DNA from 3 places in the Ruminiclostridium herbifermentans genome. Region 2 is predicted to be linked to each of the others. Evidence: a T-box and tRNA genes for the amino acid it is inferred to sense, from the RefSeq annotation. Region 2 holds a T-box; the other regions hold tRNA genes.
The links. A T-box is a leader RNA that pairs with one kind of tRNA and senses whether it is charged. The one in region 2 lies ahead of serS (serine--tRNA ligase), so its partner is inferred to be a tRNA-Ser.
Positions count from the first base shown of each region.

Region 1: it has a tRNA-Ser gene. The T-box ahead of serS (serine--tRNA ligase) is inferred to sense a tRNA for this amino acid. The anticodon was not compared.
Region 3: it has a tRNA-Ser gene. The T-box ahead of serS (serine--tRNA ligase) is inferred to sense a tRNA for this amino acid. The anticodon was not compared.

Region 1 is NZ_CP061336.1:4,562-14,860, reverse strand. Features, by position in the region: gene EHE19_RS00080 (DUF2508 family protein) at 24-278, opposite strand; gene EHE19_RS00075 (hypothetical protein) at 725-1,264, opposite strand; gene EHE19_RS00070 (HAD-IA family hydrolase) at 1,335-1,976, opposite strand; gene pssA (CDP-diacylglycerol--serine O-phosphatidyltransferase) at 2,340-2,879, shown strand; tRNA gene EHE19_RS00060 (tRNA-Ser) at 3,133-3,224, opposite strand; tRNA gene EHE19_RS00055 (tRNA-Ser) at 3,269-3,359, opposite strand; gene EHE19_RS00050 (tetratricopeptide repeat protein) at 3,770-4,531, opposite strand; gene EHE19_RS00045 (DUF4446 family protein) at 4,579-5,112, opposite strand; gene EHE19_RS00040 (ParB/RepB/Spo0J family partition protein) at 5,299-6,150, opposite strand; gene EHE19_RS00035 (ParA family protein) at 6,156-6,929, opposite strand; gene gyrB (DNA topoisomerase (ATP-hydrolyzing) subunit B) at 8,456-10,299, opposite strand, start outside.
Region 2 is NZ_CP061336.1:982,767-993,065, forward strand. Features, by position in the region: gene EHE19_RS04365 (glycosyltransferase family 2 protein) at 1-825, opposite strand, end outside; gene EHE19_RS04370 (phosphatase PAP2 family protein) at 822-1,487, opposite strand; gene EHE19_RS04375 (tRNA dihydrouridine synthase) at 1,845-2,807, opposite strand; gene EHE19_RS04380 (aldehyde dehydrogenase) at 3,819-5,192, shown strand; gene mnmC2 (tRNA (5-methylaminomethyl-2-thiouridine)(34)-methyltransferase MnmC2) at 5,238-6,197, shown strand; gene EHE19_RS04390 (family 16 glycosylhydrolase) at 6,309-8,294, shown strand; T-box leader at 8,379-8,584, shown strand; gene serS (serine--tRNA ligase) at 8,803-10,080, shown strand.
Region 3 is NZ_CP061336.1:4,432,086-4,442,384, forward strand. Features, by position in the region: gene EHE19_RS17940 (class I adenylate-forming enzyme family protein) at 1-365, opposite strand, end outside; gene EHE19_RS17945 (BtrH N-terminal domain-containing protein) at 382-1,500, opposite strand; gene EHE19_RS17950 (acyl carrier protein) at 1,763-2,014, opposite strand; gene EHE19_RS17955 (dTMP kinase) at 2,068-2,775, opposite strand; gene EHE19_RS17960 (bifunctional metallophosphatase/5'-nucleotidase) at 2,816-4,390, opposite strand; gene EHE19_RS17965 (ABC transporter permease) at 4,943-5,773, opposite strand; gene EHE19_RS17970 (ABC transporter permease) at 5,956-6,747, opposite strand; gene EHE19_RS17975 (ABC transporter ATP-binding protein) at 6,683-7,732, opposite strand; gene EHE19_RS17980 (LuxR C-terminal-related transcriptional regulator) at 8,186-8,953, shown strand; tRNA gene EHE19_RS17985 (tRNA-Ser) at 9,302-9,390, opposite strand; gene EHE19_RS17990 (HD-GYP domain-containing protein) at 9,600-10,299, shown strand, end outside.

The DNA.
Region 1 (10,299 bases), 980 kb from region 2:
TTTGATGGCTTATACTAATTAGACTAAATATTGGTAAGTCCTATTGATTTTGCTAACCTAATAAGATACTCATATTGCGTTTCTAATGTTTTAATCTGATAAGTATAATAGTCAACAAGTAAAAAATCAGATACAAAGTTAAAGTTGTTATATGCACCTTCTAACTCTTCTTTAGCCTTTTTTATTTCTAATAAGAGATTATTTTTTTCAGTTTCTATAATATCTGTTTCCACTATGTTGAATACTCTATTTAGTGTTTTATTCAAAGATATTTCCATAAAATTCTCCTTTGGTCATAATATATAATAAATGATTGACCTTTTATTATAATATTTATACATTTATGGAAATATTCTATATATTAATTTGTCTTGTTATGCTAATTTTTTAGTTGATTATGCATGTAAATTATTTTTTTATACTAGTACTCAGGAAAGCTTATAAAATTTAAATTAGATCTCTTAGTTAAGGATATTTGTTATTAATTTATAGGTAAAAGAGTAATTCATTATACCATAAAACTTACACAGTGTAAGTTTTAGTATATGAATTATACATGAATTTTGAATGTTGTAAGGCGGTAAAATTTAATATTATGAATTAACCCTAATTCATCAAATTTCTTTTAAGTAACCTCTTAAATAAGCTTGTACAAAAGTACCAGTATCTCAACACTATAATTTAAATTTATAAGATATATAAATAATTAGCAAAACATATTATTTTAGTACTTTTCTACTAACAATGCGCCATTTTTTTCTATTATTTCAATTATTGATTCTATTCTATCCTCATCAACCTTCATACTAAAAAGTGCATTACCCTTTGAAATTAAATCTTCATACACCCTTCTTTTTTCTTTTGGTATTTTAGCATCTGATATACCTCCTACAATACCACCAAATATAAAGCCAAAAATAAGTCCTGAAATAGGCCCAACAGCTGCAATAAAACCAAAGTCCTGCATAAACATACTTACTGCGCCAATTACTATTCCAACAACTCCTCCTAATATTCCACCTGTGACTATTCCATCTGAAATTCTTTCTCTCTTGCTAAAAATATATTGTAATGATTCACTTTCTATTAATTTTATATGTTCATCCTTATTATTTGATTTATAATATGCCTCATTACCGCTGTCTTTAACTAAAATAGATATATTATCTGTTTTAAGACCCTTATCTCTGACGTCAAAAGCTGCTTTTTCTGCATTATCAAAAAATTCAAAAATAGCTACAATCGTCTTAGCCAATAAAATCACTCCAATAAAAAGGTGTAATTTTATAATTAGCCTAAATATATCTATTTATTCAACATATATAGTTCTTAATTTAAAATACATATTTAATCAAATCCATTGGTTTTTCAATAAATATATCTGGTTTTACCCTTTCTAATTCATCAATCGGACTGTACGTCCACGCAACTGCAGCACTCTTAACTCCTGCATTCTTAGCACACAATATATCTAAAGGACTGTCACCCACATATAAAACTTCATCCTTATTTTTTACATTTGCCTTTTCCATTGCTTTTATCAGTGGTTCACCATCGGGTTTGTGTTTTGTTGAAGCTTCAGAGCCATTTACAAATAGGAAATAGTCCATTAAATTAAAAATTCTTAATCCTCTAATTGCGAGTTCTTGACGTTTTGAAGTAACTACTCCTAATACTATACCCTTTTCATATAAAGTCTTAATTAATTGATGTATGCCTATAAAAATTGCTATACTTCTGTCATGTTTTTTTTCATTATACTCACGATATGTTTTAGCCAATTCTTCTTCTTGTCCTGGATAAATATCTTTTAGGTGATTCATTAATGGCATACCTATATATCGGATAATTTCTTCTTGGGGTCTAGTAACACCAAAGTGGTGCATAAAAGTATAGTTAAATGATTCCAATATAAGAGGAACTGTATCAATTAGTGTTCCATCCAAATCAAAGAAAACATATTTAAATTTGTTCATATAAAATTTTACCCTTTAAATAATCCTTTCTATTTTTAATAACCCTTCTAGTACATAATTAAAATTCGAACATTTTAAATTAAATAAGCGTATAATATATTGCAATGTATGACTAATTTAATATATAAATTTATTTACTTGTTAATTTTATTAATATTAATTATAATCTATATTATATATAAAAAGAATATATAATATAGATATATAAGTACCTGTGTTATATACTTAGATTAGTGTTAATTTTACTATCACAAAGTAGATTATCTATCTAATAAGTTATAGTACATGTTTAATATGTTTTAGAGATAGTAAATTAAGGTTCATTTTGCGATACAAATTATTTAAAAGTTGAGGGTGAATTTATTGAAAAAAAAAATTATACATTCATTACCCAATCTACTAACATTTATGAATTTATCACTTGGTATTATTGCTTTATTATTTGCAATAAAAAACGAATTAATTCAAGCTTCATTATTAGTAATGGTTGCAGCTCTAACTGATAGATTTGATGGTAAGGCTGCTAGAATGTTGGATTGTACAAGTGAATTGGGTAAAGAATTAGATTCTTTATCAGATGTAATTTCATTTGGTGTATCACCAATAATAATTGCTTGGAAAATTAGTTTCTTCAATCTAGGTATTTTAGGATATTTACTTGCTGTTATATACCCTATAGCAGGAGCATATAGACTTGCAAGATACAATGTTACTCCATTTAACAATGTATTTTCTGGAGTACCAATAACGATCGCTGGTGCATTTTTATCTATTGTTAATTTATATAACGGATTTTCTCTTATACGTAACACTTATAGCAATATAAATACTATAGTTTGTGGTCTAATTATAATTTTATTATCATATTTAATGGTTAGTAATATACAAGTCAGAAAAAGATAATTTAATCCACAATTTATCTCTATAAAATGCTCATTTATTCACATTCTTGTGTAGATATGTAGATTATTAATATAAGAATCACCTATTGATATATATAGTTGCTTGCAAATCTTCATATTAATCAATAGGTGATTTTGTTTTCTTCTAAAGAACCTTACACAATGGATAATTATAATTTGTATACAGATTTTTTTAAGCTAATGTACTAAACAAATATAAAATAGCATCCTTCGAATCTTGAAAGATGCTATTTTGGCGGAGAAGAAGGGATTCGAACCCTTGCTAGGATTGCTCCTACTAACGGTTTAGCAAACCGCCCCCTTCGGCCTACTTGGGTACTTCTCCATTTATAATATGCTGACCACAATATAATTGAGCCAGCATATATTTGGCGGAGAGACAGGGATTCGAACCCTGGATAGGCTCACACCTATGCCGGTTTTCAAGACCGGTGCCTTAAACCAACTCGACCATCTCTCCAAAACTTTTCTTACGCGACGAACTTTATTTTACAATGAATCTAGTGATTTGTCAATACTTTATATGAAAAACTTAAATATTAAATATTTCCAAAAATAATTATCTATCAATTTATGAAAATTTAATAAAATATTTTACATTTGTAGATGCCCTAACTGCACAATAAATCAAATTTTTAAACATATAAATATCATTAAAATTACTTATATAAAATTATATTATAAATATTTTCAGTAGAAAAACTAATGAAGCCTTATAATTATATTTATTATAACAATAAAATGAATGGAATATTTATTGTTTATTCCATCCACTTATTTACTTCTTAATTAGAATAATAATTTTTAGTTCATAAATACATCATATGTAAATAAATCAATACAAACATATATTTAATAAGTTCTGATTCATTATGGGATCTGAGCATTTAATTTTTTTATTTGTCCAATAAATGTGCTATTTGGATAGTTACTTATAAATAAATTAATTATTTTTTTTGCTTCATTGTATTTTAATTCTTTATAGTAGCTGTTAGCTAAATAAAAATATGCATCATCCATAAAATATTCATCTTTTTGACCAAACTCAATAGCTCTATTAAAACTTTCAATAGCATCACTATATTTTCTATTTTTATAACTCTTATAACCATCTGAATAGAGCATTTTTGCAGCTTTATTAAAACTCTTTGAAACTAAAAAATCATATATTTCTTTAGATTTAATACTTAATAATGCAGTATTTATATCATATTTAAGTTTAATTGCACAATTAACATAATCCCCTTTATTATAAAACTCATAAGCAGCTAGTAGTAAATCATTACATACGATAGTATTATTATACTTTACTTCTGCTTCAAGAACTTTTTGTTCTTCTAATGCTAAGTTTTGCTCAGATTGAATTAATTTATTTCTAATACTTTCAATTTCTGCTGTTAGTCTGTCAATTTCTTTTACTGCTGCATTATAATCAGTAACTACGTTAATCTTTGCTTTTTCTTCTGTTGAAAGCTTACTTTGATATTCACTAATATTATTTTGAAACTTTACTTGGCTATATGCAGTCAATAATAAAACTATAAATGCACCAGTAAACAATACAAGTGCATATATCCATATTTGTTTCTTATCATTTTTACTATCACTATGATTATTAAATTTTAAGTTCATGACAAAATTGCCTCCAAATTCCATTAAATGGAACAGTATTTATTCGATTATAAGTTAGTATAATTTCTCTCAATATTCGTTTTTTTCGCAATATCTATTGCTTGAATTTCTTCAGCAGATAATGAATACTTTGACTTACCGGATATAATAGGTTTCGCATAAGTGGATGAACTATCTCTTGCATATATTCCACTAATAACAATGCCTGTATCATTATTATCTAAAAGAGCAATTGCAAAACTCAAATCACTCCCTACATTATCAAATGCATTAAATCTGATTATTCCTACCTTTTGTATGCACTGAATTAAATTTCTTTCTATATCATTTATTTTAACTTCAATATCTTTGTTTTTAGCACTAACATTATTTATATTTGTTAAGCAAGTATCCAAAAGTTCTTCCATATTTCTGTCACTTAAACCATTCATAAATCTAGCATACTTTGTTTTTAATTTATTTGTCTTTTTAATATTACTAATTAACAATACACAATTTATTAATATAAAAATAAAACCAACAATAAATAAGAATTGAATTTCAAATTGTATTTTAAGTATGTTGTTAATAAAATCATTCATTTCTTATTACTCCTTATTATTAAATTCTTGATTTATAAATAAAATATTTATCATAAAAACTAAAAATTTGATCCTATATCCTATTTGCTTGTATTTTAACTTTTAATAAGTTTTTACATTTAATATACATATTATATTGGCACCTATAAAAAAAGTCTTTAAAATCCATTTTATAAGGTACCTTTTTTAAGACCTTTTGTAAAAAAAATCCAATAACCTATCTAATTCTTCATTTGAATAATATTCTATCGTAATTTTTCCTCTATTTTTATTAGCGTTTAATTTTACTTTAGTTCCTAAAATATTTTTAAGTTTATCTTCAACATATTTATATTCTGGATTTTCTAATTTTGATTTTGTATTTCTATTTTTATCCTTCTTGTTTAAAAGATTCTTTATATAATCCTCAGTTTCTCTTACACTAAGTTTATTTTTAATAATGTATTCGGCAGCGGACTTCTGTAATTCTTCATTTTCAATAATAACTAAAGTTCTAGCATGTCCACTCGTTAAATCACCACTTATTATAAATTTCTTAACATCATTGGTAAGACCTAATAACCTAATCGTATTTGCAATTGCAGATCTGCTTCTACCTATTTTTTCTGCAATTTGCTCTTGTGTTAAATTAAATTCATTCATTAAATTCATAAATGCATTAGCTTCTTCAATCGGATTAAGGTCCTCTCGTTGAAGATTTTCAATAAGAGCAACCTCCATAACTTGTAACTCAGTAAAATCCTTTACTAATGCAGGTATAGTATTTAAACCAGCTAATTTTGCAGCTCTCCATCTTCTCTCTCCAGCTATTATTGTAAATATATTATTATCTTTTTTTACAATAATAGGCTGAATAACACCATGCTGTTTTATTGATTCTGCTAATTGTACTAATTTTTCATCATCAAATAATTTTCGTGGCTGAGCTGTATTTGGTTCAATATCATTTATTTTTAATTCTAAAACACCAGTATTTTCTTCAATTGCTTCATTATTAATTAGTGCACCTAATCCTTTACCTAACCCCTTTTTCATCATATGACCTATACCACCTCTTCAGAATACTCAATTACTTCTTCTGCTAAATCAATATAACACTCAGCACCCTTTGATTTCGCATCATATAAAATTATGGGCAATCCAAAACTAGGAGCTTCGCTTAATCGAACATTTCTAGGAATAATTGTCCTATAAACTTTATTTTTAAAGTACTTTTTAACTTCCTCTACAACTTGTATTGACAAATTTGTTCTAGCATCAAACATAGTAAGAACTACACCTTCCACATCTAATTCTGGATTAAGATGTTTTTGAACAAGCTTTACTGTATTCATCAATTGACTTAGTCCTTCTAATGCATAATACTCACATTGGATTGGAACTAATATTGTATCTGATGCAGTTAATGAATTAATTGTGAGAAGTCCTAACGAAGGTGGGCAATCTATAATTATAAAATCAAATTCTTTCTTTATATAATATAAAGCTGCCTTTAATCTATTCTCTCTTGATATAACAGAAACAAGTTCAACCTCAGCTCCTGCAAGTTGAATATTTGAAGGGCACAACATTAGATTTTCTACACATGTTTTTACAAGAGTATTTTCTATAGATTCGTCATTTATTATAACATCATAGACTGACTGATTTAAAGACTGCTTATCAACTCCAAGCCCACTTGTGGTATTTCCTTGAGGATCTATATCTATAACTAAAACCTTTTTACCCTTGTAAGCCAAACATGCACTTAAATTAACTGCAGTTGTAGTTTTACCAACGCCACCCTTTTGATTAGCTATGGCTATTATTTTTGCCAAAAATATCTCACTCCTATCAATTCTAAGTAAATTAATAAATACTAAATTATTAATTTAAATGAATTTAAGCTTATCATACAAAATTCTATTTTATGTTAGATATTATTTAAATAATCTTCTTTTGAAATTATATCATAGTGCTTATAATAATACAAAGTTTTTATCTTCTAATAATGTTTCACGTGAAACATTATTATCATTTATCCATTTATATATTGTCTCTTAAACCGTTTGATTTACTTTTCTATTTAAATTTTTCTTTATGATATTAGTTCTATATATTTTATTTCATATAGCAATTAAATTACTTTATTATTTTGAACTTGCTTTAAATTATTATTTAATTGAAAACTAAAAAATTCAACATCTATATCTCAGCTTTCCTTAAAATCAATATTTATAGTATTTACATTAAAATCAAATTCTCTTCATCTACAAATTGGAACTAATATTATGACAAATTATCAAATTGTTAATTTTACTAACTTTCTAGTTTATAAACAAATAATTCTCTTTTTTTGAACGTAAGATATTATAACAGCAAAAATACATACAACATTAATTTTTCTTATATAAGTACCTTTACAAGAAAAATTTATCATAGGAATAGATATTTTTTTCTGTGATGTCCACTAAAATATTAAAATTACATATATTCTTTCTTTTAAATTAACCATTTATTACTAATAATAAATCTATAATCTTATATTCATTCAGACCAAAATCTATTACTTATAACTTACCTTATTAAACAATTTAATGGACTGTTATATATAATAAAGACTCATTGAGTAGAAATAATGCTATAAAAATAATAAGTGCATTAAATCATTTCTTAGAGAAATTCTATAAATATTTTTTGTAATTATTTAAAAAATGCTAAATTATTATATTTTTAAATAATTACTTTATATTTATAAATAAAACTGATTTTTTAGTTTTATTTATAATAAACAAAGATAGAATAGCTTGTTTGTTAAATTTATATTATAAATAAATATTTATATTCAAACTAATTATTGATTTAGTAGTGAAATGTTTCACGTGAAACATTTTTTTAGCAAAAAAGATATAATAAAAATTCTACATTTATATATATTTACTATACTTACTATGTATTAAATTCAACACTCTTAATTAATAATAAATAATAAGCTGATATCATCACTCTACTTTATTTTATTCTATATATACTAATTAATATGAATTTATTATGTCTTAATCAATCTTGTATAATCAAATTCAAATCCATATATTTTCTTCTGTATAATATAACTTTAAAATTCTCTTATTCTATTTATTAATATTTAATATTAAATTTTTAGATTACACATTCTTCTTATTTAATTAAATCCATCACACACATTTTCGAAACTAATCTCATCATAGTAGACCTTTTAAAGATAATAAGATTATCTATATATAAAAAATTTATAAAATTATAATAAAAAGCCTATATCAATTCAGATATAGGCTTTTATTTATAATTCTTATATTCCAATTATTATCATAAAACCTTAAAATACTTATATATCAAGATTTGTTACATCCTTAGCATGAGCATGTATATATTCTTTTCTTGGTTCAACCTTATCACCCATAAATGTTACAAAAACTTCATCAGCGGCAATTGCATCTTCAACACTTACCCTTTTAATCATTCTTGTTTCTGGATTCATTGTAGTTTGCCATAGTTGTTCAGGATTCATTTCACCTAATCCTTTATATCTTTGAATATTTACACTTGAATCTTCTTTACTCCATCCAGTTTCTTTAAAAACACTTTCGAGTTCCTTTTCATCAAAAGCATACCTCTCTTCTTTACCCTTTTGTATCTTAAATAAAGGAGGCATCGCTAAATATACATGACCTTCTTCAACTAATGGTCTCATATATCTATAGAAAAATGTTAATAATAACATTCTAATATGAGCACCATCTACATCAGCATCAGCCATAATAATGATTTTGTTATATCTTAATTTACTTGTATCAAAATCATCTCCAATACCAGCACCAAGAGCTATAATAACGGGTAAAAGTTTTTCATTATCAAATACTTTATCCACTCTAGACTTTTCAACATTAAGCATTTTACCCCAAAGCGGAAGTATAGCTTGAATTCTTCTTTCTCTTCCCTGTTTTGCAGAACCACCAGCAGAGTCTCCTTCGACAATAAATATCTCTGTCAATGAAGCATCCTTTTCTGAACAATCTGCAAGCTTTCCAGGAAGTGTACTAGTCTCCAATGCGCTCTTTCTTCTAGTTAAATCTCTTGCCTTTCTAGCAGCTTCTCTAGCTCTTGCAGCAGTAAGAGCTTTTTCTAAAATGATTTTTGCTATACTAGGATTTTCCTCCATAAAGATAGTAAGTTTTTCAGTAACTATACTCTCAACAAATCCTCTTATATCACTGTTTCCGAGCTTTGTCTTTGTTTGACCCTCAAACTGTGGATCTAGAAGCTTTATACTAACTATTGCAGTAAGACCTTCCCTAACATCTTCTCCAACAAGATTCTTATCATTTTCCTTTAAAAAGTTAAATTTCCTTGCATAATCATTATAAACTTTAGTAATAGCTGTTCTAAAACCTGTAAGGTGAGTTCCACCTTCTGAAGTTGCAATATTATTAGCATAACTAAATACAGTTTCAGTATATCCAGTATTGTATTGTAATGCTATTTCAGCAATATTCGAATCTTTTTTCCCATAAATATAAATAACATTATCATGTACTACATCTTTATGCTTATTTAAATACTCAACAAAAGAAGCAATTCCACCCTCATAATGTAGATCTTTTACTATCTTTTCTTCAGTTCTTTCATCAATAAGCCTTATTCTAACTCCGCCATTCAAAAATGCCATTTCTCGATATCTAGTAACCATAGTATCAAAGTCAAAATCTATTACATCAAAAATTTCAGGATCTGGCTTGAATGTAGTAGTAGTCCCGTGTTCATCTGTATCACCAATTATTTCAACTGGTGTAACAGGTGTACCTCTAGAATATTTCTGTCTATAAATATGTCCATCTCTACAAACTTTTACTTCCATTGTTTCTGATAAAGCATTTACAACTGAAGCTCCAACACCATGCAGACCTCCAGAAACACTGTATGCTCCACTTCCAAATTTACCACCAGCATGTAATATTGTATGAACAACTTCAAGTGTAGGAATTCCCATTTTAGGATGGATTCCAACAGGTATACCACTTCCATTATCAATAACAGTTACTGACTTATCTTTATGGACTATAATTTCTATTTTATCACATCTATCAGCCAAAGCCTCATCAATACTATTTGCAACTATCTCATATATTAAGTGGTGTAATCCTTTAGTAGAAGTACTTCCAATATACATAC
Region 2 (10,299 bases):
GAGTAATAGTACGGTACTAACTGTCATCATCATAACTAAGTATTTTATCATATACTTACGTAGTTTTTTACATTCGATGTGTATAGGATTATAGCAGTCTATCATTAGTTTTGTAACCTTGATTTGCTGATCAATGCGCTGTATCATTATTTTCTCATTAACTGATTGATCTGATCTTCCAATAAAATACCTATATAGGTCTAAATTCATATAGTACATTGTCTTTACATAGGGCAATGGCATATAAACGAAAATATTATCTACATAGAATGTATGCTTAGGAAGTACTAGGTTACATTCCTTCAGAACTTCTGTTCTATAAATAACAGAATGCATCAGAATATTTTGACTGTATCTAAGAAAACCTAAATCATTCCAAGTAAATATTTTGTTTTCAGGCATTGCACCTTTATAGTTAATACTTTTGGATTTGCCGATACTTACATTTTCATAAACATAATTTGTTATAAGCATGTCTAAGGAAGTAGAGTTATTAATCATGGCCTTTAAAGTATCTAATACTTTTTGTAAACTTTCTTTATTAAACCAATCATCACTATCTAAAACCTTAAAATATATGCCATTTGCATGTTTAAGTCCAGTGTTTATTACATCGCCGTGACCGCCGTTTTCTTTATGGATGGCACGTACTATATTTGGATAGTTCTTCTCATATTCATCAGCAATTACTGAAGTATTATCACTAGAACCATCATCAATAATTAAAATTTCTATTTCGTCACTTCCTATAAGTAATGATTCTACTGCCCTATCCATATAAGCAGCTGAATTATAACAAGGTATCACTATAGTTAGAATTTTCATTTCAATATCTCCTGGTTATTAATTTTAATTGTTTTACTAAACTGTACACGTGATGTAAATTGCCACGTTAATTCAGCTAATAAAACTCCACCTAAAACATCAACAATTACATGCTGTTTTGTAGTCAATGTTGAAATACATATCATTAGTGCTACTAATAATGTTACGTATCGATACCATAAAGGTATGGTTTTACATTTTCTCAAACCAGCAAAGCAATACCAGCTAACTAAACAATGAATTGACGGAAAGAGATTATTTGCAGGGTCTATATTATATAAAAGCTGCAACATATCCCAAAAAACACCCGATTGCGTTATTTCAGGTCTAATATTCGTTGTAGGTAAAGATATATACGTTATAAAGCATACTAATTTTCCTAATAAATCTGCACATATAAATCGATAACAATGCTCTTTATCTATTCTGCATATTAAAATGTAATTTATAATCCAAAAAATATAACTTCCAAAATAAATAAGTATAGTTATTGGTATTACTGGTAAAACATCATCTATTTTTGAAGTTAAATTATAAAAATACCTGTCTTCATAAAACAGTCGTACTCCATTATATACTGAAAAATTAAAAACTACGCATATAATTAAGGGTACAATAGCATATTTAGGTATAAGAGAACGAGTTTTTTCTATTATTTTCATGTCATCTCCTATTTAAAACGTAAATGTGTGGGATAATCATATGTATATAATAATCAACAATCTCAATAAAATGTGATAGGAAATTTCGTTATTATGTTAATAAAACTAAAGTCCTTATAAGACCCTAATAAAGTATAATATTTATTATGATATTAAGTCAATATGCTAATGGAGAATTAGTTATAATCTATAATAAAATACTCCTAGCGTAATTTTTGATTGTATTATGTCAAATAGGTGCATAATATTAATACTTTACATGTCTTATATATGTTTAAGTGGAAAACAAAAATAAATCACTTATAATAATAATAATAGTTCTACCAATTTTATTGCCAACTTTTTTTGACTTTATTGCTATCTTATAGGAGAATCACTCCACATAGAAGAAGAACTGAGAATTTGGTTTGCTGCTTCAAGATAATCATTAGAGTTATGGCATTTTTTTATTCTCTTCAGTAGTTTTCCGTCCTTATCAGTATGGGCTGACAGTTGCCTCCAGAATTCCTTCATCTTATCACATAAATGCTTATCACCCGATAGAGTATTCTTATAGTAGCTAAAAATCCCATCATGGAATTCTTTCAGCAGAGACATTTTATCTTCATGTGGAATAGTTTTTCCCTTTATAGCAGAAGGCAGAAATGGATTGCTTAAAGCACCTCTTCCTAACATAAAGTTTTTTATGTATGGAAACCGTGTGCTGATGCGCAAGTAATCATCATATGTGAAAATATCTCCGTTATAGGTTATTTCATGCTTACAAGCAGAGGCAATTGCCTCGAAGGAATCCAGATCAACACTGCCAGTGTACATCTGTTTACCTGTACGAGCATGTATTATTACACCACCTAAGGGATATTCGTTTAGTACTTCAACTACGCGCATACCCTCTTCAGAATTCTCTAGACCAAGTCTCATTTTTACAGTAATTGTATATTTTCCAGCGCAAGCTATATCCAAAAGCTTTTTTATCATATCAGGATAGGGAAGTATTCCTGACCCTCTTTTCTTTCTTGTTACCATAGGAAATGGGCAGCCTATATTCCAGTTGATTTCGTTATATCCCATATCGGCAATTACATCAGAAAAAAGTTTGAATTCAGTTCCGTTATTACTGAGAATTTGAGGGATAATTTTGATATCTTTATTATTATTCTCAACCATGATGTCTTTCAATAGTACAGGATTTACTTTATCCATATCAGCAGTGGCAATAAATGGGGCATAATAGGCATCAATACCTCCAAAAAGCTCTGAAAATAAATTTCTGTAGCATGCAATAGTCATTCCTTGAATTGGTGCTAAAAAAAGATTCATATCTATTCATCCTCTGTTATGATTAATTTTAAAATTAATGTATCATAATACTATATAGTTTACGGAATAAATGCAATAGCAGATTATAAAATGAACTTTCGTATACAGCCTATTGGTGTGACGTTCCAACTAATTCTTACATTTATCCTTAATTATACTTTTCCATAATAAAGAGAAAAGTTGTTGAAAAAGGCTATCTATGCTAAAGTTTATCAATAGTCCGCTGCTATGTAAACTAACTAATTTTACTTGTGTATTAATTTATTTTAAAATGAGTTTTTTGGTAAGCTACATATTTTTAATACTGATACTAGAGTGCCAGTGAGTTAGTACTATATTTTTTATACTGTAAGGATTATAAAATAATTTGCGCAGCTCGGTAATTTGTCTTGTTATGTTAGTTTTATAACTGAGTTTGAAAACATTACTTATTTCATCCACTCAATGCATTCCAACTTACAGAAAACTTTGGAACACCTGGAATGTTTAGAAATTCCGCTACCTTTGCGATGTTATAAGAGTACAACTTAAATAAATGGGGTGCTTGGATAAAGATATTTGTTAGAATTTGTAGGTGAAGTATAGTTAATGTATACCAACGAAACAATGAAGCATGGATGATGAATGTGAGCGACGGTAAAATTAACTTTGATGAACCAGTACAAATTTAACGAATATCTCGTGAGTGTCCTATTTAGATAAGTTTGTACGGGAGTGCTAGTAAGCAATAACCATAATTTTAACCTGTAAAGTCAATAAATAATTAGTTACATCGCATTAATTTAACTTGTTATGATAGTTTTTTGAACTGAGTTTGCAGTATTTATACTTGCATGCGAGTACAACCTAAATAAATTGGTTAAGGGTAGTGTTGATTGACTAGAAGCAAATTTACCTTTAGTATATAAATGAATAGAAAATGGAGGTTAAAAATGCGAAGTTTTTATTGCTTTGCAATAGCTACTGTTGATTGCATGTTATTAATGGAACTGCTAGAGAGGAGGAGTACTTATAATTAATATTGCTGAAACTCAGAGAAAATTTCATAAAAAGGGATTAACAAGGGGAATTGATGAAAGAGTTTTCCAACTGAGAAAATTGAAAAATATAATTCTAGCAAGCCAATCAGATATATATAGTGCATTAGAGAAGGATTTGGGCAAATGCCAAATTGAAAGCTATATGACCGAGGTAGGAATTACTATAAATGAGATTGATTTTATGATCAAAAATATAAAAAGGCTGAGTAAATACAAGAGAGTTAAAACTCCCTTTATATTTCTAGGGGGTTCAAGCTTCATTGTTCCAGAACCTTATGGGACAGTGCTGATAATAGGGCCTTGGAATTATCCTTTTCAACTTGTTATGCTACCCCTTGCAGGAGCAATAGCAGCAGGTAATTGTGCTGTTGTTAAGCCTTCTGAGTTATCACCAAACGTATCTAATGTTATAACCCAAATTATAAATGAAAACTTTGAAAAAGAATATATAGTTTCTGTAGAGGGTGGAGTTGAAACGTCAGAGCAGCTGCTTTCGCAGAAATTTGATTATATTTTTTATACAGGGAGTACAAATGTTGGCAGAATAGTTATGGAGGCAGCTGCTAAAAACCTGACGCCTGTGACTTTGGAATTGGGCGGAAAAAGTCCATGTATAGTTGACAAGGAAACTAATTTGGACAATGCTGCAAAAAGAATTATGTGGGGGAAGCTTATAAATTGTGGTCAGACTTGCGTAGCACCCGATTATCTTTTTGTGCATAAAGAAATCAAGGATGAACTAATTAAAAGGATTATATCTTCCATTCATGAATTATATGGCAGTGACCCAATAAATAGTGAGCAATATTCTAAAATAATTAATGAGAGACACTTTAACAGACTTGTAGCCTTAATTAATAATCAAAATATAATCTATGGCGGTCAACATAATATTGAAGAATTAAAAATTTCTCCTACAATAATATATCCTGTTTCGACGGATAGTAAGATAATGCAGGATGAAATTTTCGGACCCATTTTGCCTATAATGGAATACGAAGACCTCAATGAGGTTATTGAATTTATAAATGATAGACCAAAGCCATTAGCGCTATATTTCTTTTCGAATAATAAAAGCAATGTGAAAAAGGTTATCTCTAGTACCTCATCGGGGGGAGTGTGTATCAATGATACCATTAATCATATTACAAATGCATATTTACCCTTTGGAGGAGTAGGCGACAGTGGAATAGGAAACTACCATGGTGTTGCAACTTTTGATACGTTTTCACATAAGAAAAGCATCCTGAAAAATCAAATAGCCTTTGATTTTAAGCTAAAATATCCACCCTATAAAGTATCTGTGAATTTAATGAAAAAAGTATTTAAATATTTGCTTAATTAGGATATTCAATTTAATTAAGACAATGTTGAAGAGGAAGTGTAATATATGTTAAAAGAGAAACCAGAATATCTATTAAATGATAAATTTGATGATATATATTTTGATGTAGTTGATGCAATAGACGAAGCAGAACAGGTTTATTTAATTAATAATAATCTTATTGAACGAATTAGTAAAAGTATAGAAGCTGGTGAACCTTTTATCATTGGGGAAACGGGCTTTGGAGCAGGGAGATTGGTAGTTTCCCTTATGCGATATTTAGACAAAAGCAATATGAAAAATGTCTACATAGAATATAATTCAGTTGAGTTATACCCAATGAGCCCTGAGAGAATGCACAATATACTTGATGGATTCAGAGAACGGGTGGGTGATAAAATTGATGCTCTTGTTAAAGCGTATCAAAGCATTGATATAAATGTTAGTGGCTGGCATGCTGTGGAAATGACGCAGCCCTTTGGAACCCTTAAATTAAATCTGTGGGTGGGGGAAGCCCTTGAGATGGTTAGTTCCCTAGAAAAATGCTGTGATGTGTGGTTCCTCGATGGTCATAGCCCTAAAAAGAATCCTGAAATGTGGCGCCCAGAACTTCTATTGGAAATTGGGAAAAAGACAAAGATTGGTGGAGCATGTGCTACTTTTACAGTTGCAGGTGCTGTAAAAAGAGCATTGACAGATGCCGGATTTGTAATAAAGAAATTTCCCGGGTGTGGTGGAAAAAATGAGGTGCTTCAGGGAGTAAAAATGATTGAATCGAGATGTGGGGTAAGCTGTGAAGAATGTTCATACAGAGAACCATATAAATGTGGGGGATGCATACATACAAATGGTAATCCTTTTCATGGAGAATGTCCTGTGGCAAAGTGCTGCCAAAACAGAGGATTTGTACATTGTGGAAAGTGTCCTAACATTCCATGTGAGTTATTGACACGGTATTCAAATGATGAGGAACATGGTGATAATCCAAAAGGGGCAAGGATTGAGCAATGTAAGAAGTGGGCATAGTTGTAATTTTTATATAGCAGCCATAAGCTATAAAGGAAATAATATCCACATAAAAAGTGCTTTGAATTCGCATTACTATATGGGAGTTTATTTTTATGATGGAGGTATGACATGAGAAACAAATTTATATGTGTTTTGGTATGCTTAACTATTTGTATCCAGTGCTTTTCTTTTATTGGATTTAATTCAGAAAATGCAATGGCAGCGACTGTGAGTATATCTAATGGAATTCAATTTAAAGATACTTCTGGGAATGTAATACATGCTCATGGTGGAGGATTAATCAAATACGGTGATTATTATTACTGGTATGGTGAATATCGTGATAATAGTAATTATTTTCTTGGGGTAAGATGCTATAGATCAACTGATTTAAAAAACTGGGAATATCGTGGAGAAGTTTTGGAACCCAGTTCAGCAGCAGAACTTAACAAATGTAATGTTGAAAGACCCAAGGTAATGTATAATGCTTCAACAAAGCAGTTTGTAATGTGGATGCACTGGGAGAATGGTGTAAACTATGGACAAGCCAGAGCAGCAGTGGCATATTGTAATACACCAGATGGAAAGTTTACATATCAAGGAAGCTTTAGACCTATGGTAAATTCGGGTGTAACAGATCATGGTTTGCCCGGTTATATGTCTAGAGACTGTAATGTTTTCGTAGATACTGATGGAACTGGATATTTTATATCTTCATCCAATGAAAATATGGATTTGCATTTATATAAATTAACACCTGATTATAAAGGAATTGCTTCTCTTGTTGCTAAGCTGTTTGTAGGAAAGCAAAGAGAAGCACCCTGTCTCATTAAAAGGAACAATTACTATTACCTTATAACATCAGGCTGTACAGGCTGGAATCCAAATCAGGCCAAGTATGCTTATTCAACTAATCTAGCTAGTGGCTGGTCTGATCTATATAATTTGGGTGACTCTACTACATATAACTCACAGCCTGCATATATCATACCTGTTCAGGGTACTAATGGTACAAGCTATTTATATACAGGAGACAGATGGGCTGGTGCTTGGGGTGGTAAAGTTAATGATTCGAAGTATGTATGGCTGCCTCTGATATTTGAATCAAATACAAGTCTCAAGCTGCCTTATTCTGATTCCATTCAAATAGATACTGTGGCAGGTACAATAACATACAGGGACGATACTATTGCACCAGATCTTAGTGATGGGTGGGGTTTGGTGTTTAGTGACGATTTTAACGGAACAAGCCTTGATACAAAAAAATGGAATTATAACTATCCTTGGGGAAATACCCACACAAACAGAGCTTACTGTGCTCCTGAAAATGTGAGCGTAGCAAATGGAGTACTTAAAATAAAAGCTGAGAATAAAAGACATCCAAATGCTCCTGCAACTACAAATACATATGATGGAACCTTTTCTTTAGACTATACATCTGGCGCTATAAATACAGATAAAAAGTTTAATTTTACTACTGGGTATATAGAGGGAAGATTTAAAATGCCTGGAACAACTGGATTTTGGCCATCCTTCTTTACTCTTAATTCAAATGGTGGAAGGCCGCCTGAAATAGATATATTTGAAATATTATGCCATGAACCAACAACATTGCATACAAATTATCATTATGGCAGTTCAAAGTCTCACTATAACAAACAAACAGTTGCTGATTTATCAAAGGATTTTCACATATATGCCGTAGAATGGGATACTGAGTATATCAAATGGTATTTAGACGGGAAACAGGTAGCCAGTGCATTTAGGGACTCACAGGCTATAGCTGCGGCAAAAGATATGTACTTGATAATTAATCTTGCTGTTGGTGGCTGGGAAACTGATCCTAATAGCTCTACTGATTGGTCTCAGGGTTTTGAGTGTGACTGGGTAAGAGTTTGGCAAAAAGGTGCTGATTCAATTCCAGAGGTCATATTAGGTGATATTAATAATGACAAGGCAGTTGACTCAATTGACTTTGCGCTGCTTAAGAAGTATTTGCTTGGAGATAACGTATTATCAGATGAACGTGCCAAAAAGGCTGCTGATTTAAGCGAAGATGGAACAATAGATGCAATTGATTTCGCTCTTTTAAAGAAATATTTGCTTAATCAATAAAAGAATTTTAATTAATATTTAGCTTGAAATATACAACATATATAGATATAATTATTAATACAAATTATTACCTCGTTATATTGAAAAACAGCGAAGAAAAAGCAAAGATTTAATTAATTTCTTAAGAGAGCCGATGGTTGGTGCGAATCGGTGAAAGGTTAAATCAATCCACTTTTGAGCTGTCGGTGATGAATCGAAAGGTTAGTACCCTTTATCCTACTAATAAGAGGTTGATTATTTATATATAATCAGCAATTTGAGTGGCAACGCGGATACCTTCCGTCTCATTGTTTATGAGATGGGAGGTTTTTTATACTTTTGGGAAAAATAAATATAGTTGTGAAAATTTAAAAATGGATATGGGATTAAACTAAATTAATTTAGAAAAACCTATTTTCAAAAGAATCCTAAGTATTCTATGGGTATATTATCTGAAATTTTATCTGTAGAGAATAGGAGAATCAATGAGATAGTACTAATAAATGAAAGAATTACAAGGAGGAAGTATATGTTAGATTTAAAGTTTTTAAGAGAAAATCCTGAAATTGTAAAACAGAACATTAGAAATAAATTTCAGGATAGCAAATTGGGTTTGGTGGATGAAGTTATAGCATTAGATGTGGAACTTAGAAACACAAAAGTAGAAGCTGAGTCTTTACGTGCAAATAGAAATAAGATTTCCAAAAGTATTGGTGCTTTAATGGCTCAAGGTAAAAAGGAAGAAGCAGAGGAAATGAAAAAGCAGGTTACTGCAAATTCAGAGCGTTTGGCTCAATTAGAAGCTTTAGAAAATGAACTAGAAGAAAAGGTTAAAAAGATAATGATGGTCATTCCAAACATAATTGACCCAAGTGTTCCAATTGGTAAGGATGACAGTGAAAATGTTGAAATTCAGGTTTACGGTGAGCAATTTGTACCTGATTTTGAAATACCTTATCATACAGAAATAATGGAAAGATTAAGTGGTATAGATTTGGAAAGTGCCAGAAAGGTTGCTGGTAATGGTTTCTATTACCTAATGGGAAACATTGCTAGACTTCATTCTGCTGTTATTTCATATGCACGAGATTTTATGATTAATCGTGGATTTACTTACTGTATACCACCTTTTATGATTCGCAGCGAGGTTGTTACTGGTGTAATGAGTTTTGCTGAAATGGAAGCCATGATGTATAAAATAGAAGGTGAGGACTTATTCCTAATTGGTACTAGTGAACATTCCATGATTGGTAAATTTATTGACACAATTTTACCAGAAGATGCATTGCCACAAACCTTGACAAGCTATTCACCATGCTTCAGAAAAGAAAAAGGAGCTCATGGCCTTGAAGAAAGAGGAGTATATAGAATTCATCAATTTGAAAAGCAGGAAATGATAGTTGTTTGTAAGCCAGAAGATAGTATGATGTGGTTTGAGAAAATGTGGCAAAATACAGTAGATTTATTCCGTTCTTTAGATATTACAGTTAGGACTTTAGAATGCTGTTCAGGTGATTTAGCAGATCTGAAGGTAAAATCTATTGATGTAGAGGCTTGGTCTCCAAGACAAAAGAAGTTTTTTGAAGTGGGAAGCTGCTCCAATCTAGGAGATGCGCAAGCAAGACGTTTGAAGATTCGTGTAGATGGCAAGAATGGGAAATACTATGCACATACATTGAACAATACTGTTGTTGCGCCACCTAGAATGCTGATAGCATTCTTAGAAAATAATCTTAATGCTGACGGCTCTGTTAATATTCCTGCTGCATTGCAGCCTTATATGGGTGGTATGACTGTAATAAAATAAAACTTTCAAAAAAGAGTATATTTTAATTTTTAATTTTATAAATGAACAATAATGAATTAAGAATTTAATAAGGGCGTATCAAGTGCTTAATTATAGGGTGCTTGATATGTCTCTTTTTTTTATGAAATAAAAGCAATTTTTCTAAGTGTAATTATTACAAATGCTTTACTTTAACATCAGGGAATTGCTTAATAACTGCTTCTATAGCTAGTCTTCTAT
Region 3 (10,299 bases), 1.4 Mb from region 2:
TTTGTTTCATCAATACGATCTTTAATTGCATCATATCCCTTTTTGTCTGTAATCAATAGTTCTATATCTGTATAATTAATCAATTCTATAAGTGCACTGCCCTTAAACTGATATGATAGTGATACAAAAGCTTTCTTGTTCTTGTTTAAGGCCAACATACATGTAATAAACTCTACACTGTTAGGTAAGTAAACTCCACCTATTTTAAAATCCCAGTTTTTGATACACTGCGAAAAATCAATAGCTTTTTCAGAAATCTGTCCATATGTGTATTCCTTATCATTGTATATCACCATAACATTATTAAAATATTTCTGACAGCTTTCCTCAAATAAATTCCAGGGTGAATAATCGGCTTCTAGCATATGAAAACATCCTCCCCTAATTCTCATTAATGTATTTGTATAGCTTATCAACAACAGTTTTTTCGCAATTCCATATTATCCTTAATTGTTCGTCCACTTTATCAATTGAATCCATTTTTTTAGTAATTGACAAACGGATAATGAGATTAGCATTGATTTCCCAACTATCTGCTGCTTCTTTTAATAGATTTGTCAGATCATTTACCAGTTCCTCCGGCAATGAAGAACCTATTGCATTTATAAATGCACAAAAGCGCTTTCGGCTTCTAGATAAGGTCCTAAATAGCGCGCTATAATAATATCTGAATAAATCCATTAATTGAGGCTCGGGTTTTTGTTCTTTTTTTGCAAGCAGATCTTTTCTAAACTCCTCCAAGCTGTCTAAACCGCACTTGTATCCAAGAATCTCCCTCTCCCCTCGCATTCTAATGCAGCTTTCTTTTATAAGAGTTCTCCATCTATCATCATTGTAAAAAAACTGTTCACTTTTGCTAAACTCCATCCATAGATTTCTAATAGGTCTGCTGACTCTCCCTGAATTATTTTCAGAACTTCTAGCCAGCTTTAATTCATCAATTGATATTTGTCCTACAAAGTCACAATTTGAAAATCTATACTTATCGAATATTTCAACATAATTTTCTTCCTCGTTATACCCTGTAACTACTACCGCATGCAGACCATGTTCCTTTTGATAAGCTTTGTGGTATTTCATATAATACATGTCCACAACTACAACAACTGGAATATCTTTATCTATCAGTTCTTTCATGCGGGCATAAGCAACATCCTGGTCGTCCTCTATGTACCAGGTTATTTTAATCTTATCATCCTCAACACTATTACTAGTTTCTTCTTTTTGCTTGTTATAGTAGGTTGTTGCTGGATAAACTACGTATTCCAATGAAGTGTTTAAGTCCTCTTCACTAAACTCAACTGACGTTGCATCTTTATGAATGTAATTAACACCGGCAAATCCAGTTTTGCCATCATATACAAATGAAAGGTAATCAGCGAGTATTATATCGGGGTTTAGCCCTAAATATGATATTATAGAACCAAACGCATTTTGAAAGCAATCATTGGTATATGGTGTAAAATACATTGGAACATTCAAAATAGAGTGTTTGCTCATTTCAACCTCCATGTCTATTTTAGGCAATAAAATAAATACTTCTTTGTGTAAAAGTTCTGCTTTGAAAAGCAAACTAACAAAGCTGTTTAATCATATCTGAGGCGGACAGACTTTCTATACCTCTCCACCTCACTGATAAAAACCTCTTCTAAATTTGAAGTTCAGAAACTCACAATGTTTGTACAGACTATACATTCAAGCTGCTAGTTTCACCTAATCAGGCTAGAATCTCCACTATGTTTGTTCAAATTTCCTATTATAACTAGCCATTTAACTTCTCGTTAATATAATCAGCTATACTACCTGCAGTTGAAAAAGATTCATATGTAAGAAAGCTGCTATCAAAAGTAATATCAAATTGGCTTTCTATATCTACAAGCAGTTCAACTAGTGATATTGAATCAATACCGTAATCTTCTCTTAAGTCTCCCTGTAGTTGTATATTATCACCATCATATTGGCTATAAGTCTGCACTATCTCACAAATTCTGCTTTCAATTTCACTTTTTGTCATATAAAACTACCTCCATTAAAATAAAAATATATATAGTTTATGTGTCTTGACACCTAATCTAGCTTAACTTTAACACCTTCACCTGTCTTTTCACTAATGTATCCTTCCACTGAATTTTTGATTATCATTTTTGTAACTTCATAACTTTCTAGCGGAATGTATATTACATTTGTTTCTTTAACTAGTTCTGGGTCTTTGAATAAGTTTAGATATTCTTTATGCATTTCTTCTAAGTAATTTAGGTTTTCAGTCTTCAAAACCTTATTACATTGAACCCTTCTATTGGGTCGGAACAGAATTTTTCCCCTTCTTTCAATTCTTTCATAACATACCTTAACGTCTATATCATAAAATAGGATTAAATCTGGCTTCCTTACAAACTTAGTAACCCTTTTTCCTGTTTTTCCTTTTACTCCATTTGCAATATCTCTTGTTAGCCCTGTGTATATATACCGATCGGCTATAAGTATATAACCCTTCCCTAAGCAAGGCTTGATTTCAACAAAATAATGCAGGAGAAAACTAATCCATTGCAAAATGCTATATATCCATGAAGTAAGTAAGTTCATTGAATGGAGTTTCTTAACGATTTTTCTGATTATGTAAATTGAATTCCATTCTATAACTTTTGTTTTTACTCCTCTGCTTAGCAATTCTCTGTATAAATCCTCTACACCCTTGCTTTTTCCGCAGCCACTTATTCCTTCAAATACGATTAGAATACCTTTTTGCCTGTTTATAGTATAGTTTTCTCTTTCCAAAACCTCACATCCAGTAATATATTTTAATCACAAGCAGCTCTTACTTATATCTCTCATTTACAACGCTAATACGTCCTTCTTCCTTTGGTGCCACAGTTCCCTTTTCTTTTATGTACTTTGCTAAAACGTCTTTCAAAAGTTCTCCCTTATATAGCAGCTTCGCATCTACCATTTCTTCATAACCATCTCCGCCGTTATATAGATAATCATTGGTAGCAACTTTATAAATCTTATTTTTATCCAGTTCTTTTCCATCCAATGTTTTAACACTTACAACTCGTTCGCCAGCAGTTTTTGAAGCATCAAAGGAAAATGTTATTCCGGAAACCTGCAAAAATCCTCCGTTTGCACCTGAATTAGGATACTGCATAATACCTCTCTCAAGGCATTTATATATGTCTTCACCTTTAAGTTCTATCGTTACAAGTGAATTGGTAAACGGTAACACTTTTCCGATTTTGTATAGAGTTATATCTCCTTCTGGTATACTTTCTCTGATGCCTCCACCATTCATCAGTGCAATATCTGCTTTTCCAGCTTCTCTCATTGCATCTGCAAGTAAATCTGCTAAGTTTGTCTCTTTAAATCTTAAATCAGACCTCATTCCATTTAATTTAACCGCCGCTTTACCAACAACTTCTTTACCTGCTTCCTTTGCTAATGCCTCATATTTATCAGCAACTTTTTGCACTTCCGGATCTGCTTTTGAATTATCTCTAGTATTAAACACTCTCCAAGTACATTTCTTTACCTTTCCATCTTTTAAATATAAATCTGCCAATCCCACATGAGTTGTATACCCACCAGCTTCTACAAGATATGAGTTATTTATTTTATCAGGCTTTTCATATAAGAAATGATGATGTCCGCATAAAACTAAATCTATACCATCCACTTTTTCAACAATTTCTCTGTCTATTTCATCACCGTTATGAGAAATATAAATAATCACATCAGATTGCTCTTTTAGCTTAGGTATTATTCTTTGTGCTGTTATAATAGGATCTTCAACTACTACGCCCTTATGGTCTCTGCTATTTGTATCAGTAAGTGCATGTTTTTCTACAGTTCCAAATAGAGCAACTTTTACACCACCAATTTCAACTATCCTATATTCCTCATAGACAGGCTTACCATCTCTAAGCACATTTGCACAAATTATTGGGAAATTTAAAACTGTTTTAAATTCCAATGCTCTGTCTATTCCAAAATCAAAGTCATGATTTCCCATTGTCATAGCATCATAACCCATTAAATTTACAGCCTCAACAACACCCTTTGCCTTTTCTATATTTGCTTCATTAGTTCCATGAAACATGTCACCACTGTCTAGAACTAAAGTATTTTCATTATCTTTTTTAACTTTATCAATGTAATACTTTACCAGCGGCATACCCATCATTATATCAACCTGATCCAACGTATAATATCCGCCCGTTTCATTGTCATAGCATATATGTCCATGCATATCTCCTGTGTTAACAACACTTATCTTCTGGTCATAATAGCCAAAACTCATCAATACGTCATTAAAGTTTACATTCTTATAAATTAAAAAAACAGCAATTCCAACTAGAATAACACCTATTACAATTAAATTTGTATACTTTTTCATACTAACCTCCCATGCTTTGACTAGTTAAAAATTAAAGGATCGCTATTAATAAAAAACCGTTACTTCATATAAGTATGCCTCCCGTTTGAAAGCATACTTTATATTTATATTTACAATGTCAAAAATCCACTTGGTTTTGTAGTCGAAAAAACACCATGCTTACACAAACGTTATTTTCAAGCTAATAATACTCCTATGCACCATTTGGGTATAAAATTATTGAAAAATTTCTGTGCCCTACATCTATTTTTCCTTTAGCAAAATCTATTCTTTTACCCACTCAATACAAATATATATGAAGCTATATGTGAATATCCTTAAATAGTACGCTGCATTTTTCTGCTACGTTCGCACATTCACATATAGACTTTGTTTTTTCTAGACCTTTTGTTGCCAGGAAAATTGTTAATGCTAACTTATTTAATAACTGTAAGCTTTCATACTGACACTCAGCAAAGAAATGATGATTTTACTATGGAGAATTCCAATCCGCAGAAGTGTGAGTTTTAAAGTAAATTTAAAGTATATATTCTTGTGTATTTTAGTACTATCTTAGTTCCCTGCGCTAGAATATCTTTTAAGTCCCATTCTCCAAAACATGTATACTAACGCAAACATTGCAACACCAATTAAAGGTGTGAGATATAAATAGCCACTCCAGAACATTGACAAGTCTGGTTTCCTTAAAAAATATTGCGCTGGGAAATAGCTAACAAAAGCAAAAGGAACAATAAATATCAACAGCTTCTGTACAAACCCTGGATAAAAACTAATGGGATAGCCAGCAAATCGTCTGCAATTAAAGAAAATCAGATTTCTAAGGTTTACTGTTCTGATAGTCCAAAAGCTAAAGCAGGAAGATATCATAAATAAAGCTGCTTGTATTATAGCTCCGCCAATTAAGGCTGATGCATAATATGTAATGCTTTTAAAATCCCATACAATACCAACTGTTTTGTATGTATATAAAAACAGAATTATACCCACTGCTCCATGTCCTATAGTTGCCGTAAAGTCTATTCTAGCTGATACAACTTGAAAAATTAAACCTAACGGCCTAATCAAATACCTATCTAAAGAGCCTTGGTAAACCATATCATCAAAGTCTCTAATTCCAGTGAAGAAAAACACAAAGATGCTATATGACAGGAATAAAAAACTATATAGAAAGAACATTTCATGAATTGTCCATCCGCCAATTGTTACAAATCTAGTAAGAATCAAAAACATTATTACAATACTTACCATCTCTCTTACAAATATGGCTAAAGCTATAAAAAATCTATCAAATTTATACTCTAACATTGATTTTAGATTCATTTTAAAAAACATAAAAAGTATTTTTAGCAATTCTATCTTTGTATATGGTCTAATCTTATCCATACTAACCTCCCACGCCTACTTTAGGCAAAAAATATGGTTTCACTGCACGTGGAGGTACGCACCTTTTTCACCGCTTACATCCACATTCTTTCAAGAAAGCTACCGCCACACTAGTTAAAACCACTTGCGGTTTTTGTAGTTCGAAAATGCACTATGCTTGCACAAAATTTATTTTCGAGCTGCTAACCTCCCTGAACAACAAGTTTTTTTGTTGCAGCTTTCCAAATGAAATGCCCAATAACAGTGAGCAACGCTATCCAAAGTACCTGCTTAAGCAGAACTGTTAATATTTCATTTGAGGGAGTCTGCCCAAGGTATATAGTTATTGGTATATAGTATATAGAATCAAATGGCGTCATTTTTATGAAGTTATATAGCCAAGTTGGCATAAACCATAATGGGATAAGAGCACCAGATAAAACAGCAATTAAAGCATCCTTAATAGTAACAAGGCTAAAGGTTTGATAGAACCAAAAAGCAGTTACCCATACAATAAAATTCAAACAATATAGCACAAGATATCCCAAGCATAAACTTAATATAAAAAAAACAAACATTGACATTGAAAACGGCGGCAAAAACTCAAAAAACAAAAGAGATATAAATATTGCCGGAATAAGATTCATCAATATTTTAAAGCCTGCAGCACCTAAATTATATGAAAATACCAACATTCTAAAGCTTATAGGCTTCAAAAGATCAGAAGAAATCAATCCATTTGTTATTTTGTTTTGTATGAAATAATCATCCATTATAAAAAAGCTTTGCATCAAGAATCCTAAAACTATGTATGTTAAAACTATCTTCAGCTGTACGCCATCATATGAACCGTCTTCTCCATATATTGCCTTCCAAATGGCTATATTTACAAAGATCAATATCAATGTATTAATCAAGCCTGCATAGTAATCAGCGCGATATGCCAAGTTGTTCTGAAACGATTTCTTGGCTATCGCCAGATATGGTTTTATCATAGTTAATACCTCCCTCGTAGATTTCTCTAATAATTGATTCAATTTCTGGCTCTTTGATTGTCAAATCCAGAATGTTATAATTTGAGGTTAAATATGATATAACGTCTGATACTTGGACTTCATCTCTGTTAAATTGCATTTGTTTCTTGTTATCTGCTTCTTCTATTATCTCTACACCCTTTGGCAAAATGATATCATCGGTATTTTGCGCAAATTGAGCGACTATTGTTCTCTTTTTCCCATATCTGTCTTTTATCTGTTCAACTGTACCATCATATATAATTGTTCCATGGTCAATAATAATCATTCTCTTACAAGTTTTTTCTATATCCATCATGTCATGTGTAGTAAATAGCATTGTGGTATTTTTTTCTTTATTTACTACTTTTATGAATTCACGAATCTTTTCCTTTGCAATTACATCAAGTCCTATTGTAGGTTCATCAAATAAAATTACATCAGGATCATGTACTAATGAGGCTGCAATATCAGCTCTCATTCTTTGTCCTAAACTTAATTGCCTTACTGGTTGTGAAATAAACTCATTTAGTCCAAGAAGTTCATTAAACAAATCCATATTACTCTTAAACTCTTTATCTGGTATCCTGTAAATACTCTTCAATAAATCAAATGTATCGGATACGGGAAGATCCCACCAAAGCTGAGTTCTTTGTCCAAAAACAACACCTATATTTGATGCAATCTTTTTTCTTTGCTTACTTGGTGACATACCAAGAATGTTAATTTCACCATCTGTGGGAATTAAAATACCAGTTAGCATTTTTACTGTAGTAGACTTTCCTGCCCCATTAGGTCCTATAAAGCCAACCATATCACCCTTTTCAATAGAAAAACTAATTTTATCAACCGCTCTTTTCATTTCGTATTCTGGAATAAGTAAGCTTTGAATTGACCCTAACAAGCCTTTTTTTCTAACATTAAGTTTGTAGTCCTTTGTTAGATTATTGACCTCGATAATTGGCATATGAACCTTCCTCTCATTTGCTAAACTTGAGTATATCTTGAATAGAAAAACATCATAGCTTTTATATGCTTTATTTCATTATTTATGACTTTTGCTCATTTATTTTATGAAGTACCATAGATTAGAATATTGATATTTTTTATTATATTAAACAAATATTTCATTTTATACCTTAATTATAGTGATTATACAAAGTATTTTTATACTTAATATTGATTTTTTATACAACTTTTTTTAAAATATTAATGTAATAAGTCTAATTTTGTAATTAGAAGTATTATATTGAATATTTTCAAAAAGTATAGACTACTAACTAAAATTTATTTCTATTTTTTAGTTATTTACATTAATTTTAATTACTATTTATATATAAATTATGCATTATTATCTAGTTCTTGCATAATTAACTATTTGAGTTATTCAATGACTATAATTTAGAAGGAGTACTAATCTATGGAAAATATAAACACTGGACATTACATGGTTAGTAAAAAGAAATTCCTGCCCTCCTATAAAATAATTAATCCTGTAATTGATACAAATTTAATTACTATTAAGCTATTTCTATCAACCACTTACTATAATCTATTTGATTCAAATTTATTTTATAACTTTGTGATGCTTCTAGATACAAACTTGTCAATTGTTTCCTATCATATAAACAGGGAATTAATGATTAGTAATATCAACTTATGCCAAGGATTAAATTTTAGAGAAGAAAATATGGGAATAAGTTCTGTATCAGAATGTTTACATAAGCAGGAAATATGCACTATGCAATACTACCAAAATGAAAATATTGCTTTTCAATGCTTAACTAATTGTACAATCCCTATAATAATTAATGATAAAACTGTTGCTTATTTATCAACTTTTTTTATGCACTCAAAATATGATGCAATTTCAGTAAATTATTTTAAAATGTATGCAAAATTGTTAGATTCTACTTTACAGTTTCATAACCTTAAGCTTAATATTACAGAATATGCGTGTAAAACAATGCTGCCTTCATTTAGTATGGAATCTTTAAGCTTTTGTGAACTTGAAGTACTGGATCAAATAAATAAAGGTTATACTAACAAGGAAATTGCAAACCGATTATTTATATCAGAAAATACTGTGAAATCCTATGTTCAAATTATTTCCCAAAAACTCTCCTGCGAAAACAGAACGCAAATTGCTGTAAACTCCGTTCTGTATTCTATCTTAAAATATATATAATTCATATATGGTTATGGTCAGGAAGTTTGGGTGTGTTTATCTCGAGCATCCACTTTGGAAACTTTAAAGTGTAGGACAGTGAACATTATCTTCTATGTATATTCTTTTCTTTGTAAACTATCGTCTTTATAAGGAAAAGAAATAGCATTAGCAAAGCTATGGCGTAGTTTCATTGTCTAATCTTATAAAAAATGATATATGGCAGGAATTCATAAATACTAACAGGCGATATCCACTACTTACTAAATAATTAAAATGGCTCTGAATTCTTAGATTATCTCTTGAATTCAAAGCCATTTTCTGTTATAACGTCTGAAACCTTTTAAATAAGGTTCCCTATACAAAATGTGGCGGAGAAGGTGGGATTCGAACCCACGTGACGTTTCCGTCAAACTGATTTCGAGTCAGCACCGTTATGACCACTTCGATACTTCTCCATAGCATTTATATTCTACACGTAAACGAATACTGTTTCAAGCTTTTTTTGAAAACAACCATAATAAAACAAATTGAATTTTGATGAATAACTATTTATTTTAAGATACTTTCGTAGTACAATATATATGTACTATAATTCTACATTTTAATACATTTTATTGTATATTTGTATAATATTCACGGAAGCTTAACTAGGAGGATGACTGCATTGGAACTCAAAGTCCCATTAATCGACATTATTTTATCAATATCAAGTGCTATTGATTTAATAGACCCCATAATTACAAATCACCATAAAAGGGTAGCCTATATTTCCTACAGTATAGCAAAGGAAATGGACTTACCTGATAAACAAATTAAAGATCTTGTATTTGCAAGTCTGCTTCACGATTGCGGTTCTGTTAATTTATCTGAAAGAAAGTCCAGATTCGAATTTGGTTTCAGATGCTCAATTCTTCAAAACCAAGCACATGGAAATAAAGGTTGGGTAATTCTTCGTGATTCAACTGATTTGCATGATGCTGCCGAAATAATAAGGTTTCATCATGTATATTGGAAGGAAAGTTCAAATGCCCACTTAAAATCATATGAAATACCTATTACAAGCCATATACTCCATCTGGCAGATAGAGTTGATATTTTAATCAACCGCAAGAATGATATTTTGACACAACGAAGATATATTGAAAACACTATCAATGAAAATAGTGGCACAATGTTTATGCCTGAAGTTGTAGAAGCTTTTAATAATCTAGTTCCAAAGCAATTCTTTTGGTTTGATATTATAAGTCCATACTTAGATGATATTATTAAGAAAGTAATAATGCCTTTTAACGTTTATGTTGATGATAGAGGTTTATATCAATATGCAGAAATAATTCACCGTATAATAGATTTCAGAAGCAGAT